4 regions of the Arthrobacter sp. ZBG10 genome follow, and region 3 is predicted to be linked to each of the others. Evidence: riboswitches for the same ligand, from Rfam matches in the RefSeq annotation. Region 3 holds a riboswitch; each other region holds the start of a gene.
What was found. Region 3 has a riboswitch for thiamine pyrophosphate ahead of thiO (glycine oxidase ThiO). Riboswitches for the same ligand answer to the same signal wherever they lie in the genome.
Positions count from the first base shown of each region.

Region 1 (4,584 bases), on a different contig from region 3:
ATCGACCGCGTTGAAGCAATCGTCCGGTCCATGACGCCGCACGAGCGCGTGGCCCCCAAGATCATCAACGGCTCCCGCCGGGCCCGCATCGCCCGCGGTTCCGGTGTCCACGTTTCCGAGGTCAACGGCCTGCTGGAGCGTTTCGCCCAGGCGCAGAAGATGATGAAAAAAATGGCCCAGGGCGGCATGCCGGGAATGCCCGGGATGCCTGGCATGCCCGGCGCCGGTGGCGGTGCCCGCAAGAACGCCAAGAACGCGCCCAAGAAGAAAGCCAAGTCCGGCAACCCGGCCAAGGCGGCCCAGGAGCTCAAGGACGCGGCAGCCCGGCGCGCAGCAGGCCCCAAGGCGCTGCCCACCGGGGCTGCCTTCGGCCAGCAGCAGGGGGACTTCGATCCCTCGCAGCTCAACCTGCCCAAGGGCTTCGACAAGTTCCTCGGGAAGTAGCCCAACCAAGTAGCGCCAAGTGCCGTTCTGAACACTCAGGACGACACTTGGCGCTACCCGGTTGGGATGTCGGTACCGTCGAATAGGGTTGGGACATGGTCAAGCAACGGGTGGTGTTCGTGCACGGCGAGGGAAGCTTCGGCGCGGCCGCCTGGCCCCGGCAACACGGCATGGCGCTCACGTACGACGCCTTGTTCCTGCGCCGGCACGGCTACGATCCCGTCGCTGAACCAGTGGAGTCCTCCTTCGGGGCGGACACAGCGGTGATCCTTGAGGCACTGGCCGACGACGGCCGGGGAACCGCCGGCGGGCACGTTGTGGCGCATTCACAAGGGGCAGTGGCGGCCATGATGGCCGCCGTCGAACGGCCGGACCTGGTCCACTCCCTCACGCTGGTGGAGCCGGCCTGCCTGTCGCTGACAGCGGGCCTGCCTGCCACCGCCGCCCACATCAGGCTGATGCAGCCGCTTTTTGATGCCCGGCACCAGCTCAGCGACGAAGACTTCCAGCGTGGGTTTGTCCGCCGCGTGTACGCCACGGACCTCCAGGAGCCCACCTCGCTGGAGGAGAAGCGGTCCGCCCGGCGGCTACGGCTGCAGGTACCCGCGTGGGAAGCGCCGCTGCACATTGTTCCGGGTGTGCCCACCCTGGTGCTGACCGGAGGCTGGGAACCATTGTATGAGGAAATCGCCGGCTACCTCCGGGAAACCGGCGCCCTGCACCGCATTGCTGCGGGCGGGCACCGGCCCCAGGACTCCCCGGACGGCGACCACGCCATCCGGGGATTCATCAGCGACGTCAGCCGTGGAGTGCAGGCCAAAGCATCCTGACCGGCCGCCGGCAGAAGCTGCCTAGCTTCCTGCCGGCATCACCGGCTCCGGCAGGTAAACCTTTCCGCCGGAAGCCAGGAACTCGTTGCTTTTTTCCCGCATGCCGGTGGCCATCTCCGCCAGCGCGGCCTGCGCTTCCGCGGAGCCGTATTCGTCCCGGATGTCCTGGCTGATCCGCATGGAGCAGAACTTGGGCCCGCACATGGAGCAGAAATGCGCTGTTTTGGCCGGTTCCGCGGGCAGGGTCTCGTCGTGGAAGGCCTCCGCCGTGACGGGGTCCAGTGACAGGGCGAACTGGTCCCGCCACCGGAACTCGAACCGTGCCTTGGACAGGGCATCGTCGCGTTCATGCGCTCCCGGGTGGCCTTTCGCCAGGTCAGCGGCGTGTGCGGCGATCTTGTAAGTGATCACGCCCGTTTTGACGTCATCCCGGTTGGGCAGGCCCAGATGCTCCTTCGGTGTGACGTAGCAGAGCATGGCCGTGCCGTACCGGGCGATCTCCGTGGCGCCGATCGCTGAAGTGATGTGGTCATAACCCGGAGCGACATCCGTGACCAGCGGTCCCAGGGTGTAGAAGGGGGCGCCCTTGCACAGCTCCTGCTGGCGTTCCACGTTCTCCCGCACCAGGTGGAAGGGCACGTGGCCCGGGCCTTCAACCATCACCTGCACGTCGTATTCCCAGGCCCGCTGGGTGAGCTCGGCCAGCGTGTCCAGTTCGGCGAACTGGGCGGCGTCGTTGGCGTCGGCAGTGGCACCCGGCCGGAGGCCGTCACCGAGGGAAAACGCGACGTCGTACCGCGCGAATATTTCGCACAGCTCGTCAAAGTGCGTGTAGAGGAAGTTCTCCTGGTGGTGCGCAAGGCACCAGCCGGCCATGATGGAACCACCGCGGGACACGATGCCGGTGACGCGGTTGGCGGTGAGCGGCACGTAGCGGAGCAGGACGCCGGCATGCACCGTCATGTAGTCCACGCCCTGCTCGCATTGCTCAATCACCGTGTCCCGGAAGATCTCCCAGGTCAGGGCGTTGGCTTCGCCGTTGACCTTCTCCAACGCCTGGTAGATGGGCACGGTCCCGATCGGGACCGGGGAGTTCCTGATGATCCACTCCCTCGTGGTGTGGATGTCATCGCCGGTGGACAGGTCCATCACGGTGTCGGCGCCCCACTGGGTGGCCCACTGGAGTTTGTCCACCTCATCGGCGATCGAGCTGGTCACCGCGGAATTGCCGATATTGGCATTGATTTTCACCAGGAACGCCTTGCCGATGATCATCGGCTCGGACTCGGGGTGGTTGATGTTGTTCGGGAGGATGGCGCGGCCGGCGGCGAGTTCGCTGCGCACCAGTTCAACGTCGCAATTTTCGCGCAGGGCCACAAACCGCATTTCCCGGGTGACGATGCCGTTCCGGGCATAATGCATCTGCGTGACGTTCCGCCCGCCGACGGCGCGGCGGGGCACCGGATGCGCACCCTTCCACTCCGCGGAAGCCGCTCCGCGGCGCACCGCGGACCGGCCGTCGTCGAGCAGGTTCCGTTCCCTGCCGCCGTACTCCTCTGTGTCCCCGCGTGCCGCGATCCACTCCGTCCGGAACGGCGCCAGGCCCAGGACCGGATCACTTCCAGGGCCCGCAGTCCGGTAGGTCCGGAACGGGGAGTTTGCGGTACCTCCGGGGGAGGGCTCCAGCGCAATTTCCGTCACCGGAACCCTGATCCCGGCGGCCTGGTCTTCGAGGTAGGCCAGCGAGTGCGAGGCCAACGAACGGGTCTCCGCCCCCGTGCCGTCCCCGGTAGCAGGCAGATTTTGGGCAGGGTTGAACGGTGTTTTGGATGTATTCAAGGAATACTCACTTCCTTCGCCGGCATTACCCGGACAGGTTCGACGGTCGCAGGCTGCGTCAGCCCGATCTCAGCCCCTGCAGGGGCACCCGTGTGGTCACCAAGAAGCTACCACAAGCCCCGACCGGGGGTTGTGTCACACTGCGGTGCTAGCCTGCATGCGTGACCACTAGCCCACATAAGGCCCAGGACGGGCCGCCACAAAAACCGTTTCCGGGCCCCCGGCGGCCGTCCGCTTTTCAAGGTGCGCGACAGTGACCCAGGTACTGGAGTTCAGCGGCCCGGTCCTCACCGGACCGGATACCGTGCGGCACGGCATGTGGTCGGTCGATGGCGTGCTGACGTTCAACCGGCCGCGGCAGGCACCCGGGAAAACCCTCGACGGGTGGGTCCTTCCCGGTTTTGTGGACGCGCACTGCCATCTGGGCCTGGGGCCGGGTGGCGCCGTGGGCCGGGAAGAAGCAGAGCAGCAGGCCCGCACGGACCGGGACGCCGGCACCCTCCTGGTCAGGGATGCGGGCGCACCGCTGGATACCCGCTGGCTGCAGTCAGGACGGGAGTTCCCGGTGCTTATCCGGGCCGGCAGGCACGTGGCCCGCACGCGGCGGTACCTGCGGGGATTCGCCGAGGAAGTGGAGCCGGCTGACCTGGTCCAGGCGGTGCGGAAGCAGGCGCGCGACGGCGACGGCTGGGTCAAGCTTGTGGGCGACTGGATTGACCGGGATGCCGGTGACCTCGCACCCTCCTTTCCTGCCGCCGTCGTCCGTGACGCCATCGCGGCGGCGCACGACGAAGGCGCCCGCGTTACCGCCCACTGTTTTGCAGCGGACACCCTGGACCAGATGCTGGACGGCGGCATCGACTGCATCGAACACGCCACCGGGCTGCAGCCACGGCACCTGCCGCGTTTCGCTGAACAGGGGGTACCCATCGTGCCCACCCTCATCAACATCGCCACCTTTCCTGACATCGCGGCCAGGGCGGAAGCGAAGTTCCCGCGCTACGCCGCACATATGCGCTCACTGTGGGAGCGGCGGGCGGAGCGGGTGCTGGAAGCCTTCGAGTCCGGGGTGCGGATTTTCGCGGGCACCGACGCCGGCAGCGTTATCCGGCACGGCCGGATCACGGACGAGATCCTTGCCCTGCATGGAGCCGGCCTGCCCATGGCCGCAGCACTCGATGCGGCCTGCTGGGCGGCCCGGGACTGGCTGGAAGCGGAAGGCATCCGCGAAGGGGAGCGGGCCGACGTCGTCCTGTGCGCAGGGGACCCGCGCCTCAACCCTCTGGACATCACCCGGCTTTCGCACGTGGTGCTTGGCGGGGAGTTGATTCGCTGAAGCCCTCGCACCTCGCTTGGAATAAATTGAAGCTTCAAGTAATTTTATGAGTGAAGGCCCCCGCACCGAGGGCCCAGCACCAGGAGCACCCAATGACCGCAGCAGCCAGCAGCAGTGACCTTCTTCCCGCCGACC
Region 1 is NZ_LFQH01000067.1:7,681-12,264, forward strand. Features, by position in the region: gene ffh (signal recognition particle protein) at 1-444, shown strand, start outside; gene ACU18_RS15815 (alpha/beta fold hydrolase) at 540-1,274, shown strand; gene thiC (phosphomethylpyrimidine synthase ThiC) at 1,296-3,113, opposite strand; TPP riboswitch at 3,108-3,215, opposite strand; gene ACU18_RS15825 (amidohydrolase family protein) at 3,367-4,449, shown strand; gene ACU18_RS15830 (VOC family protein) at 4,542-4,584, shown strand, end outside.
Region 1: linked by a shared signal. The riboswitch ahead of thiC (phosphomethylpyrimidine synthase ThiC) and the one ahead of thiO (glycine oxidase ThiO) in region 3 are both predicted to bind thiamine pyrophosphate.

Region 2 (4,584 bases), on a different contig from region 3:
CGGCGGACGGGAAGCCCACCAAGGCGATATCGGCAATGGATTTCAGTTCCAGGACAACGTCGCTGGATTCGCCTTCAATGCCGAGCAGGGCGAAGCCCGGTGCGCGGCGTTTCTGGGAGGACAGGGCTGCGTTGCCCAGGCCGCCCAGGCCGCCTGCGGCGGCAACGTATTCGGTTCCTTCGCCAACGAGGTCGGCCAGGACGGTGCCGTCCTTGGACTTGACCACGGTGCCGTCGGGAACGGGGAGGATCAGGGTTTCGCCGTTTTTGCCGCCGCGCCAGTCGCCCATGCCGGGTCCACCGTTGGTGGCGTGCCGGTGCGGTGCGTGGTGGTAGTCCAGCAGCGTCGTGGTCTGGTGGTCGACGCGGAGGATGACGTTGCCGCCGTCGCCGCCGTTGCCGCCGTCGGGCCCGCCCAGGGGCTTGAACTTCTCGCGGTGGACGGAAACACACCCGTGGCCGCCGGTACCGCCGGATACGTGCAGTACTACCCGGTCTACAAAGCTGGCCACGTGGATCTCCTCAGTGCTGTTTCCTGGCAGCCTGTGGGCGCCAAAACGATTGTAATGCGGTTAAAAGAACAGTGGAGCGGACCATCAGGCCCGCTCCACCGCTTCAGAACTTGGTGTTACTCTGCAGCTGCAGCAGCAACGATGTTGACGACGCGACGACCGCGGCGGGTGCCGAATTCAACGGCTCCCGGGGTCAGCGCGAACAAGGTGTCGTCGCCGCCGCGGCCTACGCCGGCACCCGGGTGGAAGTGGGTGCCGCGCTGGCGGACGATGATCTCGCCGGCCGAAACAACCTGGCCACCGAAGCGCTTGACGCCCAGGTACTGAGCGTTTGAATCACGGCCGTTGCGAGTGGAGCTCGCGCCCTTTTTATGTGCCATCTGAAATGCCTGCCTCTAAATTCTGGGGAATCTGCTGAAAAACCGAAACGGTAACCGGGTGGTTACTTGATGCCAGTGATCTTGACCTTGGTCAGTTCCTGACGGTGACCCTGGCGCTTCTTGTACCCGGTCTTGTTCTTGAACTTCTGGATGACAATCTTCGGACCACGGAGGTCCTGAAGGATCTCAGCCGTTACGGTCACCTTGGCCAGGTCAGCAGCAGCGGTGGTGATCTTGTCACCATCCACCAGGAGCAGCGCGGGCAGCTCAATGGTGCTGCCAGCTCCACCGGCGACGCGGTTCAGGGTAACGAAGTCTCCAACGGAAACCTTCTCTTGCCGGCCGCCTGCGCGGACAATCGCGTACACCACTTGGGAACTCACTTCTCTCGACGTTTATTACTAAATTTGCGTGCGGAATCCAACTCGTAAATGGCTGGTTTCTCGCTGTGCCTCAACGCCGTGGGGTCATAACCCAAGTGTTGGCGTAAGCACCGAAGATCAAGAATACGCTAATTCCGTCGTCGGCTGCAAATGAGGCTGGCAGCGGCGGGTCGCCTGTGATAGCAACCACAGGCATGTACCGGCGCGGTACCGTGCCCCACCATAGTACCGGTACCGGAGCCGGCCCGCGTTCAGGAGTGCAGCCGCGGCGCGTCGAAGAATTCCACTTCAAGCCGGCAGGAGTGCCGGAAGGCGTCCACCATGGCTGCCCGCCCGGCTTCGGAGGAGTTGCGGGCGGCTTCATCAACAATGCCGACCGCCCGCCTGGTTGCCGCAGCAAAGTCCTCGTCGGCGTACGTCCGCAGCCAGGCCGCGTAGGGGTGCCCCGCCGGCTCCCCCGCCGCGACGAACTGTGCATGGAGCGTCCGGCCGACTTCCGCGTAGAGCCAGAAGCACGGCAGGACCGCGGCGGCCAGCACCGCGTAACCGCCCGACGCCGAGGCCGCGGCCAGGTGGTCGACGTAGGACTTGGTGACGGGGCCAAGGTCCGGCTGGGTGGTCCGCGACGCCAGCCAGGTCCGGTGCAGCTCCGACTCGACCTCAAGGCATTGCTGCGCGGAGCCCGCCCAGAACAGCTGTTCGGCTTCGGTGGGTGCCAAGGCGCTGGCGCGGGCCAGGACCCGCGAGTAGCCGTTAAGGTACAGGGCATCCTGGGAGAGGTAGTAAGCGAACTCACGCTCCGGGAGCGTGCCGGAGACCAGACCCTGGATGAACGGCAGTTCGTAGATGGCTGCCAGGTCCGCGGCAGCTTCCTTCCACAGCAGCGCCTCGAACCGGCCGGGCGCCGGGACGGCCGTGAGGTGGTGGAAGTGGTGGACCGGTCCGTTGCCGGCGCCGACACCCAGCCGGTCCGACGCCGAAAGGGCACCGGCCAGCCACGGCTTCACTTCGCGCAGCGCGGCTTCCCAGTCCCCCAGCCGCGCCTGCACCGTGGCCATGGCAGAGGACAGCGAGCACCCGGTGCCGTGGCTGTTCCGGGTATCCACCCTCGCGCCCGGCACTTCCACCACCTCGGGGCCAAGCAGGCCCGCCGTGTTCACCAGCGCGTCAGGGCAGCCCGGGCCCTGCAGGTGGCCGCCTTTGACCAGGATGGTGGCCCCGGTGGCGAGGGCCAGGAGCCTTCCCTGGTCCAGTGCCCCCGCCCAGGTCTGTTGGACGTCGCCGTCCACCAGGACAGCAAGTTCGGCCAGGTTGGGGGTGATCAGGTGCGCCAGCGGCAGCAGTTCCCGCAGCGCTGTCTCCGCCGGAGCCTGCAGCAGCCTGTCGCCGCTGGTGGCCACCATAACGGGATCAAGGACCACAACGGCGGGCCGCACCTCCTCGAGCCAGGTGCGGACGGTGCGGATGGAGTCAGCATCGCCCAGCATGCCGATTTTGACGGCGTCGATGGTGATGTCCGAGCTGACAGCTTCAAGCTGCCGGGCCAGGAGGTCCGCCGGCGGGATGTGGACAGCCTGCACCCCCAGGGTGTTTTGCGCCGTGAGGGCCGTAATGGCGGCCATTCCATAGCCACCGTGCGCGGCGATGCTTTTAAGGTCCGCCTGCACCCCTGCCCCACCGGACGGGTCGGAACCGGCGATGGAGAGCACCCGGGGAATGTCCCGGCGAATGGCTTCCGAGGTGTCCGCAGCAGGCGTGGTGGCAGCATCAGGTGTGGCTGCGCCAGGCGCAGTAAGGGTCGAAGACAAGAGACATCCCTTCGCCGGTGCTAACCGGACAGGTTCAACGGGTGTGGATCTCAGCCGGCCCTGTGCGCGGCACCCCGTGTCGGTCCCCAGCCTAGCTGTTCCACCACCGGTGCGGGAAAGTCGCTGCCTGTCTTAAAACGCCGGAGGCCCGGAACCGGCACTGATGTGCGGTTCCCGGCCTCCGATGCAGGTGGGGCAGTGCCCCTGGTGCCTAGAGCTCCGACGCCGGAACGCCCACACCCAGGATGATGGGTGCAGCGGCCGGTGCCTTGGCGGCGGCAGCCGCCGCGGGCTCCGGCGCCTTTGCGGAATGGGTGTGCGCAGGGGTAGCCGACGGCGCACTCTGGTGCTGCTGCACCGAGGTTTCGTTGGCTGCGCCCTGGGCACGGCTGGCACTGCGGTTGCGGCGCGGCCGGCGCTGCGTTGACTGCTCCAGCGTGTGGTCCGAGTAGTCCTTTTCCGGGGCTGCGGCGGGCGCAGCAACGGGGACTGCATCCGGCGCAGCTGCAACGGGTGCTACCGCTGCGGGAGCAGCTGCAGGTGCCGTCACCGGTTCGCCGAGGTGCGCGAAGGCTTCGGCCAGGCGGTCCAGCGTGAGCGCCGGCTGCGACTGCTGGTCACCGGCGTGCTCAACAAACGGAAGGACAACTTCCTCTCCCCCGAAGGTCAGCACCGCCCCGGGGCGTGCGGGAGCGTCGGCGTCGTGCGAACCGGCGTCCACGGGCGTGGCAGGTACCTGCCTGGCGGCGGCGATTTCGTCGTCGTGCAGGTGCGCGGCGTGCGCGGCTGCTGCGATGTTCGCCAGGGCCAGCCGGGTGGCTTCAGCCTTGGCGTGCCGCTCCGGGTCCACGGGTTCCGGGTGCACGGTGTGCGCCTGGACCGGGGCTGCCGGCGCCAGCTCGGGTTGCTGGCCGCCACGGCCGCGGCGGCGCTTGCGCTCCGGGCGTGTGCCCTGCTGGTTGTTGTCAACGCGTTCGGGGCGGGGCTCCGGGCTGCGGAAATCGTTGGGACGGTGTTCCTGCCGGGTGTCGGCGCGCTGGACGTGGTGCTCGGCTGCCACAATCGTGGCGCGGCGGTGCTCCACCGGGTCGTCGTGGGTGACCACACCGCGCCCGGCGCAGGCCTCGCACTGCTCGCCGAAGACTTCCAGGAGCCCGGTGCCCATGCGTTTGCGGGTCATCTGGACCAGGCCCAGCGAGGTCACTTCGGCCACTTGGTGCTTGGTCCGGTCCCGGCCCAGGCATTCCACCATGCGGCGCAGCACCAGGTCACGGTTGGATTCCAGGACCATGTCGATGAAGTCGATGACGATGATGCCGCCGATGTCACGGAGCCGGAGCTGGCGGACCACTTCCTCGGCAGCTTCCAGGTTGTTCTTCGTGACGGTCTCTTCGAGGTTGCCGCCGCTGCCGGTGAACTTGCCGGTGTTGACGTCCACCACGGTCATGGCTTCGGTGCGGTCGATCACCAGGGAACCGCCGGAGGGCAGGAAAACCTTGCGC
Region 2 is NZ_LFQH01000059.1:7,073-11,656, forward strand. Features, by position in the region: gene obgE (GTPase ObgE) at 1-511, opposite strand, end outside; gene rpmA (50S ribosomal protein L27) at 628-891, opposite strand; gene rplU (50S ribosomal protein L21) at 954-1,262, opposite strand; gene thiD (bifunctional hydroxymethylpyrimidine kinase/phosphomethylpyrimidine kinase) at 1,526-3,004, opposite strand; TPP riboswitch at 3,072-3,169, opposite strand; gene ACU18_RS14570 (Rne/Rng family ribonuclease) at 3,294-4,584, opposite strand, start outside.
Region 2: linked by a shared signal. The riboswitch ahead of thiD (bifunctional hydroxymethylpyrimidine kinase/phosphomethylpyrimidine kinase) and the one ahead of thiO (glycine oxidase ThiO) in region 3 are both predicted to bind thiamine pyrophosphate.

Region 3 (4,584 bases):
TCCGAGGTTCTCCAGCCGCAGGGCCAGGACGGGGTCATCGTTGGTGTAGGCAAACACCTTGAAGCCGCGGTTAACCAGCTGTTCCGTGGCATCCACCAGTTCCACGGCGTCCGGCAGCAGCGTGTGTTCGTCGGCGATGACTTCGAGTTTCACCCAGTCCGTCTCCAGTGCTTCGCGGGCCAGTTCGGCGGTCAGGACGGCGTCGCGGGCGGTGAAACAGCCGGCGGTGTTGGGCAGGACCCGGATGCCGTGGTCCACCAGCAGCTGGAACAGCGAGCCGGTTTCTGCCGTGGAGTACCGGCGCATGGCCACGGTGGTCAGGGCCGTCCCGGAAGCGATCAGGGCGGCTCCGAGCCCGTCGAGGCTGGGGGCGCCGCCGGTGCCCATAATGAGCCGCGAGGCCAGGGCGACGCCGTCAATGACCAGGTCGTCGCTGCCTGTGCCACCGGCCTGGTTCAGCTGTTCGGTGTTGGTGTTGGTCATGGCCCTAACCGCCCTGGACTGCCGTGACGAGTTCAACGTCGTCGCCGTCCGCGAGCGCCGTGGCGGACCATTGGCTGCGCGGCACCACCTGGGCGTTCTGCGCCACCGCCACCCCCAGCCGTGCGCCGTCGGCGGCCTGCCCATTGGCTGCGAGGACGCGGCCGGTGACCTGGCTGACCAGCATGCTGATGGACGCGCTGTCCACCACCGCATGTGGAGTTCCGTTCAGGGTGATGTTCATGCTGTCTCCTTGATGGTGCGGGGAAGGTGAGGGGCAAAACCGGAGAACCGGGCGGGGTTGAAGGGTGCCCAACGGGGATCAGCGTGACCGTCCATCAGGTCGCGGCAGATGGCTGCGGCTGCGGGGGCCAGGAGGATGCCGTGGCGGAAGAAGCCGGTGGCAATGATCAGGCCCGGCACGTGCGCGGCCATCCCGAAGCCCGTGTCCGCACCGGTGCCGTCCGGTGCAGGCACCCGGCCCAGGAGGGGAGCGTTGTCCGGAGTGCCGGGCCGTGCCCGGGCGGTGCTCTCCAGCAGCTCGAGCTCGGCAACGGCAGGCACCAGGGCCTGGGCGTCCCGCAGAAGCTGATATACCCCACCCGCAGAGACCGCGGTGGGGCCGGCCAGGGCATCCTCGCGCTGGGTGGCGCCGATCACCACCGTGCCGTCCTGCCGCGGCACGATGTAGACGGGGACGCCGTGGACCAGGCCGCGGACGGTGGAGCCCAGCAGTGGGCGCAGGTGCTGTGGCACGGCGAGCCGCAGGATGTCGCCGTGTACCGGCCGCAACGGCAGGCTCAGGCCGGGGGGAAAGCCACCCAGTGCTGCCGCCTGCAGCCCGTTGGCCACCACGGTTTCGGCCGCCCGGACCGTCCCGCCACCGGCGAGCTGCACACCTGCGACGGCACCGTCTTCCCACAGCAGGCCGCTGGCCTTGGCCGCTACCGCAAACGGATCGCCGGCGAGCGCACGCCGCATGCTGGCCAGCAGAAGCCGCGGATCCACCTGGTGGTCTGCCGGAGTATCGAAGGCGCAGGCGATGGCGGGGCCCAGCAATGGCTCCCGGCGGCGGGCCTCCCGGATGGTGAGCGGTTCCACGGTCAAGCCGTTCGCCTGCTGCACAGCGCGCAGGTCCATCAACGCCCGGCGGTCGGCGGCGTCGGCGCCTACGGCAAGGGTCGGCGTCGTGAGGTATCCGGGGTCCCCGCCGGTGACGGCGAGATCCGCGGCGAAACCGGGCCAGAGGGCGGCGGCCGCAAGCATCAACTCCAGGAGGTCCTCTTCCTGGTAATGCAGCTCGCTTACCGGCGCCAGCATTCCGGCGGCGGCCCAGCTGGCACCGGCGCCCGGCGCGTCATCGATCAGGAGCACGGACCGGCCGGAGCGGTATGCCTCCCAGGCGATGCTGTGGCCAACCACGCCGCCGCCAATCACTGCAACGTCGGCTTCCAACGCGCCGTGCGGGCGGTCACCGGGGGTAGCAGGCAGGGCGCCCATGTGTCTCCTTCCCTACGCCGGCATTACCCGGATCAGGTCAAGCGGTCGGCTCTGACGCCCTCTCAGCCCGGCGCTTTGTGACAGCTGCCGCGGGCTCCCGCAGTACCCGCCCAGTCTAGAGGAACTAGGCTGGCAGCCATGAATGTGACCCACTCCCCTGCCACCGCTGATCCCCTGGCCACCGCTCCCGGCGCGGCCGCGCTCCACGCAGCACGGCTGTACCTGTGCACCGATGCCCGGAAGGACCGCGGCGACTTTGCCCGCTTCGTCGACGCGGCGTTTGCCGGTGGGGTGGACATCATCCAGCTTCGCGACAAAAGCATCGAGGCGGCCGAAGAGCTGGAGCTCCTGGCCGTGCTGAAGGAAGCCGCAGTCCGGCATGGCCGGCTCTGGGCTGTCAACGACAGGGCCGACGTCGCAGTACTGTCCGGCGCCCCGGTTTTCCATATCGGCCAGAAGGACCTGCCGCTGCCCGCCGCCCGCACCCTGCTCAACGGCAACGCCGCCATCGGCTTGTCCAGCCACACCCCGGACCAGGTGGACGCGGCCCTCACGGCAGCCGCGGGACCTGCGGCGCTGGACTACTTCTGCGTGGGGCCCGTCTGGGCCACGCCCACCAAACCCGGCCGGGCCGCCGTCGGACTCGACTTGGTGCGCTACGCCGCGGCCGCAGCCGGCGACGACGTTCCCTGGTTCGCGATCGGCGGCGTGGACCACGGCAACATCGGTGAGCTGGTGGCCGCCGGGGCCCGCCGGGTGGTGGTGGTCCGCGCCATCACCGATGCCCCGGATCCCGCAGCAGCCGCGGCTTCCCTGCGCAGCGCGTTGGAATCCGCGGACGCGTAGCGGCAGCATCCCTGCCCGTTCGGAAAAAACCGGGCTACGCTGGGCAACGTGCCACATCACCGGCTTGCACCCCAGGTCCACGACCACAACAACGCGCTCGAAGCCGCCCTCAGTGAGCTTCGGGTCGAGCTGGAGCTGCCCGGCAAATATCCGGCTGATGCCGTCCACGATGCCGAGGCCGCCGTGGCGGCCCTGCAGCTGCCGGGCGAGGACCTGACCGGCATTGAATTCGTCACCATTGACCCGGCGTCCTCCACTGACCTGGACCAGGCGGTCTTTATGGAGCGCGACGGCGACGGGTACCACGTGCTGTATGCCATCGCCGATGTGCCCGCTTTCGTCGCCCCCGGCGGGCCCCTGGACGCCGAGACCTGGCGCCGCGGCCAGACCTTTTACGCCCCCAACGGGCGGATCCCGCTGCACCCCGAGGTGATCAGTGAAGCGGCCGGCAGCCTGCTGCCGGACCAGGAGTGCCCGGCGTTTGTCTGGGACTTCCGGCTGGACGCCCGCGCAGGGGTCACGTCCGTGACCGTACGGCGTGCACGGGTCCGCAGCCGGGAGAAACTCAGCTACAAGGGCGCGCAGGCGGACCTGGATGCCGGCACAGCGGGCCCGGTGCTGGAGCTGCTCAAGGAAGTGGGACTAAAACGGGTGGAGCTGGAGCGGCTCCGCGGCGGCGCCAGCCTGAACATGCCCGAGCAGGAGATTGTCCAGCTGCCCGACGGCGGCTACCGGATTGCCGCCGCACCGCAACTGCCCGTGGAGGACTGGAACGCGCAGATCTCGCTGATGACCGGGATGGCCGCGGCGCAGCTGATGCTGGCCGGAAAGGTGGGAATCCTGCGCACCATGCCGGCCCCCGACGAGCGGTCGCTGCACCACTTCCGGCTGCAGACCGAGGCCCTCGGGAAACCATGGGACGGGACCGCCAGTTACGGCGAGTACCTGCGCACCCTGGACGCGGCCGAACCCCGCCAACTGGCCATCCTGCATTCGGCGGGCATGCTGTTCCGTGGTGCTGCATATACAGCCTTTGACGGGACCGTGCCGGAGAACGTTGTCCAGTCCGCCATCGGCGCCGCGTACGCCCACACCACTGCTCCCCTGCGCCGCCTGGTGGACCGTTTTGTGCTGGTGATCTGCGAGGCCCTGAGCAACGGCCGGGACGTCCCCGGCTGGGCGCGGGAGGCGCTGCCTTCCCTCCCCGAGGTCATGGCCGGCTCCGACCAGCTGGCATCCCGGATGGAACGCATGGCCCTGGACACCGTGGAGGCTGCACTGCTGGTCAACCATGTGGGGCAGGAATTCGACGCGGTAGTGATTGCCGGTTCGAAGCCGGCCAAGGACAACGGCAATGGAAACGGCGCCGGCAATGGGAAGAACGGGAACGGCGGATCAGGCACCATCCAGATCGCCGAGCCCGCAGTGACCGCCCGCTGCGCCGGAGAGCTGAAGTCCGGCACCAAGGTCCGGGTCCGGCTGGTCTCCTCGGATATCGCCGCCCGTAAAGTCCACTTTGAGCTGGTGGCCTGAGCCCGACGGTTCGCCGCGGGGCACCAAAGCCGGGTTCCCGGGCCCGTGCCGTTAGACTGGAAAAGTAGAAACGGATGCCCGGTCGTTGATTTCCTTGATTTGAAACCAACAAGCCCGCCCCTACGCGATCTTGAGATTGACCCGCTGGTCACCAGTGCCAGCATTTAGATAGCCCGCGATCGGCTTCCACTGGAATTGCTTGCGCGCTTCGAGCGTGCTCCGGAA
Region 3 is NZ_LFQH01000047.1:135,304-139,887, reverse strand. Features, by position in the region: gene ACU18_RS12335 (thiazole synthase) at 1-483, opposite strand, end outside; gene thiS (sulfur carrier protein ThiS) at 488-724, opposite strand; gene thiO (glycine oxidase ThiO) at 721-1,980, opposite strand; TPP riboswitch at 1,973-2,091, opposite strand; gene thiE (thiamine phosphate synthase) at 2,119-2,826, shown strand; gene ACU18_RS12315 (RNB domain-containing ribonuclease) at 2,875-4,359, shown strand.

Region 4 (4,584 bases), on a different contig from region 3:
GGTCACCGGAGCCAGTAATCCGCCCAGCGTCAGGGCGAAGGTGGATTTTCCGGCACCGTTGGGACCCGTGATGGCCAGCGCCTGCCCGGAAATTACCTGCGCGGCGATCCCTTCCTGGACGGGAACCGGCGGAATTTTGCGGAACCTGCTGCGGCGGGGCCGTTCACGGGACACCGCCAGATTGTCCGCGGCCAGGAGCAGGTCGCCGTCGGCCGGGGATCCCGCCGTGCGGTGGCGCGTGGCGGGGGCATACCCCGGGACCCAGACACCGGCGGTTTTCAGCATCTCCCTGGCGCCTTCCAGCACGGTATCCGGTGGCCCGTCCAGGAGCACGGCCGGGTCCGACGCTGATCCCGGTTGGAGCACCACAATCCGGTCCACCAGGTCCTTCCACACGCCCACGCGGTGCTCCACCACCACCAGGGTGGCCCCCGTTTTGTCGAGGCACCTGGCCACGGCGTCGCGGACCTCCAGCACCCCGGCCGGGTCCAGGTTCGCCGTTGGCTCATCCAGCAGGATCAGGCCGGGCCGCATGGCAAGGATTCCCGCCAGCGCCAGGCGCTGCTTCTGCCCGCCGGAGAGGGCCGACGTCGGGTGGTCCAGCGAAAGGTGGGAAAGCCCGACGTCGGCCAGCGCCTCGTGCACACGGGTCCAGATGTCGTCGCGGGGCACCGCAAGGTTTTCGGCGCCGAAAGCAACGTCGTCGCCCACCCGGGAAAGGACCACCTGCGTTTCCGGGTCCTGCTGCATCAGGCCGGCGCGCCCGCGCCGGGACCTGGGCGGGGCGCCGTCCACCAGCAGCGAACCGGACTCGTCCGACTCCGCCGCTTCGCCGTCGTCGTCCGCATCCCCCAGCACCCCTGCGAGGGCGTGGAGCAGCGTGGACTTACCGGCTCCGGAGGGGCCCAAAAGGAGGACCCGCTCGCCGGGCCGGATATCCAGGTCAAGGGCGTGGACGGCGGGCCTGGTACGGCCGGCATGGCGCCAGCCCCACCCGTGGGCACTGACCGCTGCGGGCCGGACCGCCGGGCTGCCGTGCTGGGAAGGTGCAGGCATCAGGAGAAGGCAGGCTCCGATGCGGCCTTCCGGGAGGCGAAGGAAGCCAGCACGCCGGTCCTGGCCAGGCCGCGGGTGGCGATCCAGGAGAGGGCGCCGGCGATGACTGCGCCGGAGATGGCGGTGAAGACGATGTAGGCGAGTTTGTCGCCGCCCGAATAGGCAATGTTCCAGCCCCACGGCGCGAACGAATCGTTCAGGCCGCAGAAGAGTCCGGCACCCGCGCCGGCCAGCAGGGAGACAGGAAGGTTGAACTTCCGGTAGACGAAGATGGCGAAAATGATCTCGGCGCCCAGGCCCTGGACGAACCCGGAAAACAGCACCGACGCGCCGTACTGCGAGCCCATAAACAGCTCACCCGTCGCGGCGATGGTTTCGCAGAAAAGCGCGGCACCTGGTTTCCGGATGATCAGCATGCCCAGGACGGCCGGGATCATCCAGCCGCCGGCCAGGAGGCCGGTCAGGGGCGGATAGACGGCGTTCATCGGCGCGGAAACGGCCGCGGCACCCTGGGACCAGGCCCAGAAAATGATGCCGCCGGCGATCGCGATCAGGGCCGCGACGACGATGTCCACGACGCGCCAGGACCTGCTGGTGGTCTTCTTGATTGCTGCAGTGCTCATGGTGGTCCTCCTGGGTAACAGGAGGGGAAAGTGGACACGGGTGGCGGTTGCTGCCGCCATTTTCCGCGCACTTCGAGAACTCGACTCCCTTGCGCCGGTACTAACCGGATCAGGTTCGAGGGTCTGCGGCTGTCCGCACTCTCAGCGCCCACCTGCGGATCCTGGCAAATGCCAGTGACGCCCGACGGCTGCGCTCCCCTGTCGTTGAATGTTTCAGTGGTTGGTTAAAGCTGCCCTGTTGGGCCTGCCCAGTTTACACCTGGGCGGGGTAGATTGTGGGCCATGACCGCCAATTCACCGCTTGTGACCGACTTCGATCCGGACTCCGCCGATGCCCAGCCTGAGGGTTCGCTGGAGGCCTTCATTGCCAGGATCGAAGCCGAGACCAGGGAACTGCAGTTTCCCGGCTTTTCGCTGGATGACGCCCTGAACCTCGGGTTGCTGTTGGTGGAGCTGGGAAAGGAGCGGAGCCTGCCCATTGCCATTGATATTTCCAGGAGTGAGCAGGTGCTCTTCCACGTGGCGCTTCCCGGCGCCACTCCGGACAACGAGCAATGGATCCGGGCGAAGAAGGCCACAGCGGCCCGCTACGAGGTGCCGTCCCTGCTGGTGGGCCTTCGGGGCCGGCGGAACGGCGGCCGGATCGAGGACAACGCCTGGTTCGACCAGTCCCGCTACGCAGCCCACGGCGGGTCATTCCCCTTGTACGTGGCCGGCGTTGGGGCCGTCGCCACCGTCACGGTGTCCGGCCTCCCGCAGGTCCAGGACCACAACCTGGTGGTCGAAGCCCTGCGCGAAGTCCTCAGCCCGGCCCAGGGCAGCTGAAAAGCGGCGGGTTCAGCATTCAGTCCTGTTGCCTGCCCTGCCGGCGCGGCACCGGCGGCGTGAGGCGGTAGCCCACACCGTGCACCGTCTCCACCCACCGCGGCTTCCTGGGGTTTTCCCCGAGACGTTTACGGAGGTTGCTGACGTGGACCTCCACCGCGCGTTCCTCCGTGGCGCCCACAAAGGAGCCGTCGTAGCTGTCATGGCGAAGGTAGCGCACCAGGTCGGCCTTCGCCTGGATGGTCCGCCGCTTTTTCATCAGCACCAGGAGGATGTCGAACTGGCTCCGCGTCAGGGCGACGGGTACGCCGTCCACGGCAGCCTGCCGGGTTCCCTCGTGCAAAGCCAGGCCCTTGTGGACGTAGTCGAAACTGTCATACGTCGCCTCCCGCGTGAAAGTCCCGTCACCGGAACCCGCAGCGGCGCCCCCTTGGCTGCTGCCCGCCCCACCCGGGCTGGAGGCCCGCGGCCTGCGGAGCATCGCCTTGATGCGGGCCCGAAGTTCCCGGGCACGGAAGGGTTTGACGATGTAATCGTCAGCGCCCGCCTCAAAGCCAAGCAACGCATCCGCCTCGTCTGCACGCCCACTGATGATCACCACGTAAGCGTCACTGAAGGTCCTGATGCGCCGGGACGCTTCAAGCCCATCAAAGTCCGGCAGGCCGATGTCAAGGGTCACGATGTCAGGGTTGTGCGTCCGTACCTGGTCCAGTCCTTCAGCACCCGATGACGCCTGGTGCACGGCGAACCCTGCCTGCCGGAAAATCGCAGCAAGCGCAGCCCTTACGTCGTTGTCGTCTTCGATCACTACTGCTACACCGCGCTCCACAACTGCTTCCTTCCATGTAGTAACTGTCCCGGCACGCACAGCCGGCCCGGGCTTTATGCATTACCTGTGGATTCGGCACCGCCAACCCCGCGGATGGCTCAGTGGGAAATTCAGGCAAACACCAGCCTTGGGATCAGGTCCCTTTTTGATGCGGACTCCAGGGGTATCTTTGATGATATTCTCCGTCAATTTCCAGGCCCGGCAGGGTGCCGGCATTTGATACGGACAAAAGCTTACGGCGTGCGATCCGCATCACATTACCCAGGGTTGTGAATGGGGTCGACGATAATGCGCGTCGGCCATTTGTGAACAGCGTCACGGCGCGGCAAACAGCAGGCCATCAGCTACTGACGTGGGCGAACAGGTCCTCAGCAACTGGCCTTGGATAATACTGAGGAATTCCTGAGAATCTTTTCGAGCATTGATCAGATCTTGATCTTTCTCAAAGTAGTTTCTGAGGAGTGGTTGATTGAATGTTTCTTGTTGCCCGAACCGGACGCAATGGTTTACCAGCGGAGGCCGCTGGGTTGGGTCATTCCAGCGGCGCTGCCAAGAAACCAAGTAGTGCATTGGAAAAAAATAGAGTACTGCCTACTCGGGTTTTTCCGTGAAGTTTTGCGTGGAATTAGATTTGTAGATTTCCGGCCTTCCAAGTGGGGCCGGTACCAGCCGGAGTCGGCGGCGGAAGCCTGCCTCTGAGACCGGGCCGGCCCCCCAGTCCGCCGTCGACTCCCCTTCTCCTGCACAACCGACCCAACACCAACATGAGTGCCCATCGCGCCTGCCGCGCCTCAATCGCTGACGAGAGAGACCGGTGGGCTTTTCCATGCCCGCAGCTCGAGGGCAGGGGCTTGATCCAGAGGAAAGAACCAGATCATCTTGAAGTCCTTATTTCACGATTCCTACACCCGCCAGATGTCGTTGATCGTTGTGGTGGGACTGGCGCTGTCCGCACTTGTGCCCGCAACCGTGCAGCTTTTTCCCGGCTCCGCCGGTTTTCCCGTTCTTGCCGCAGCAGCGGTCCCGTTCCTGCTGGCTCTCGCCCTGATCATCAAGCCAGGCATTGCCGGTCCCAACAGCGGGGCAGTTGCCTCGACTGAAAGGTTGGGCTCTGCGCTCCTGCTGTACCTTTCACCCGTTCTTTTGCTCAACGTTGTCTACCCGTTGGTCAGCCCCACAATGGCTGCCGTTGACGTGGATGGGGTGCCCCTGACGCTCGTGGTGCTGGCATCCTCCATCACCGTGCCCTGG
Region 4 is NZ_LFQH01000053.1:7,440-12,023, reverse strand. Features, by position in the region: gene ACU18_RS13420 (ABC transporter ATP-binding protein) at 1-1,056, opposite strand, end outside; gene ACU18_RS13415 (ECF transporter S component) at 1,056-1,679, opposite strand; TPP riboswitch at 1,748-1,889, opposite strand; gene ACU18_RS13410 (heme-degrading domain-containing protein) at 1,962-2,504, shown strand; gene ACU18_RS13405 (response regulator transcription factor) at 2,524-3,333, opposite strand; gene ACU18_RS13400 (hypothetical protein) at 4,213-4,584, shown strand, end outside.
Region 4: linked by a shared signal. The riboswitch ahead of ACU18_RS13415 (ECF transporter S component) and the one ahead of thiO (glycine oxidase ThiO) in region 3 are both predicted to bind thiamine pyrophosphate.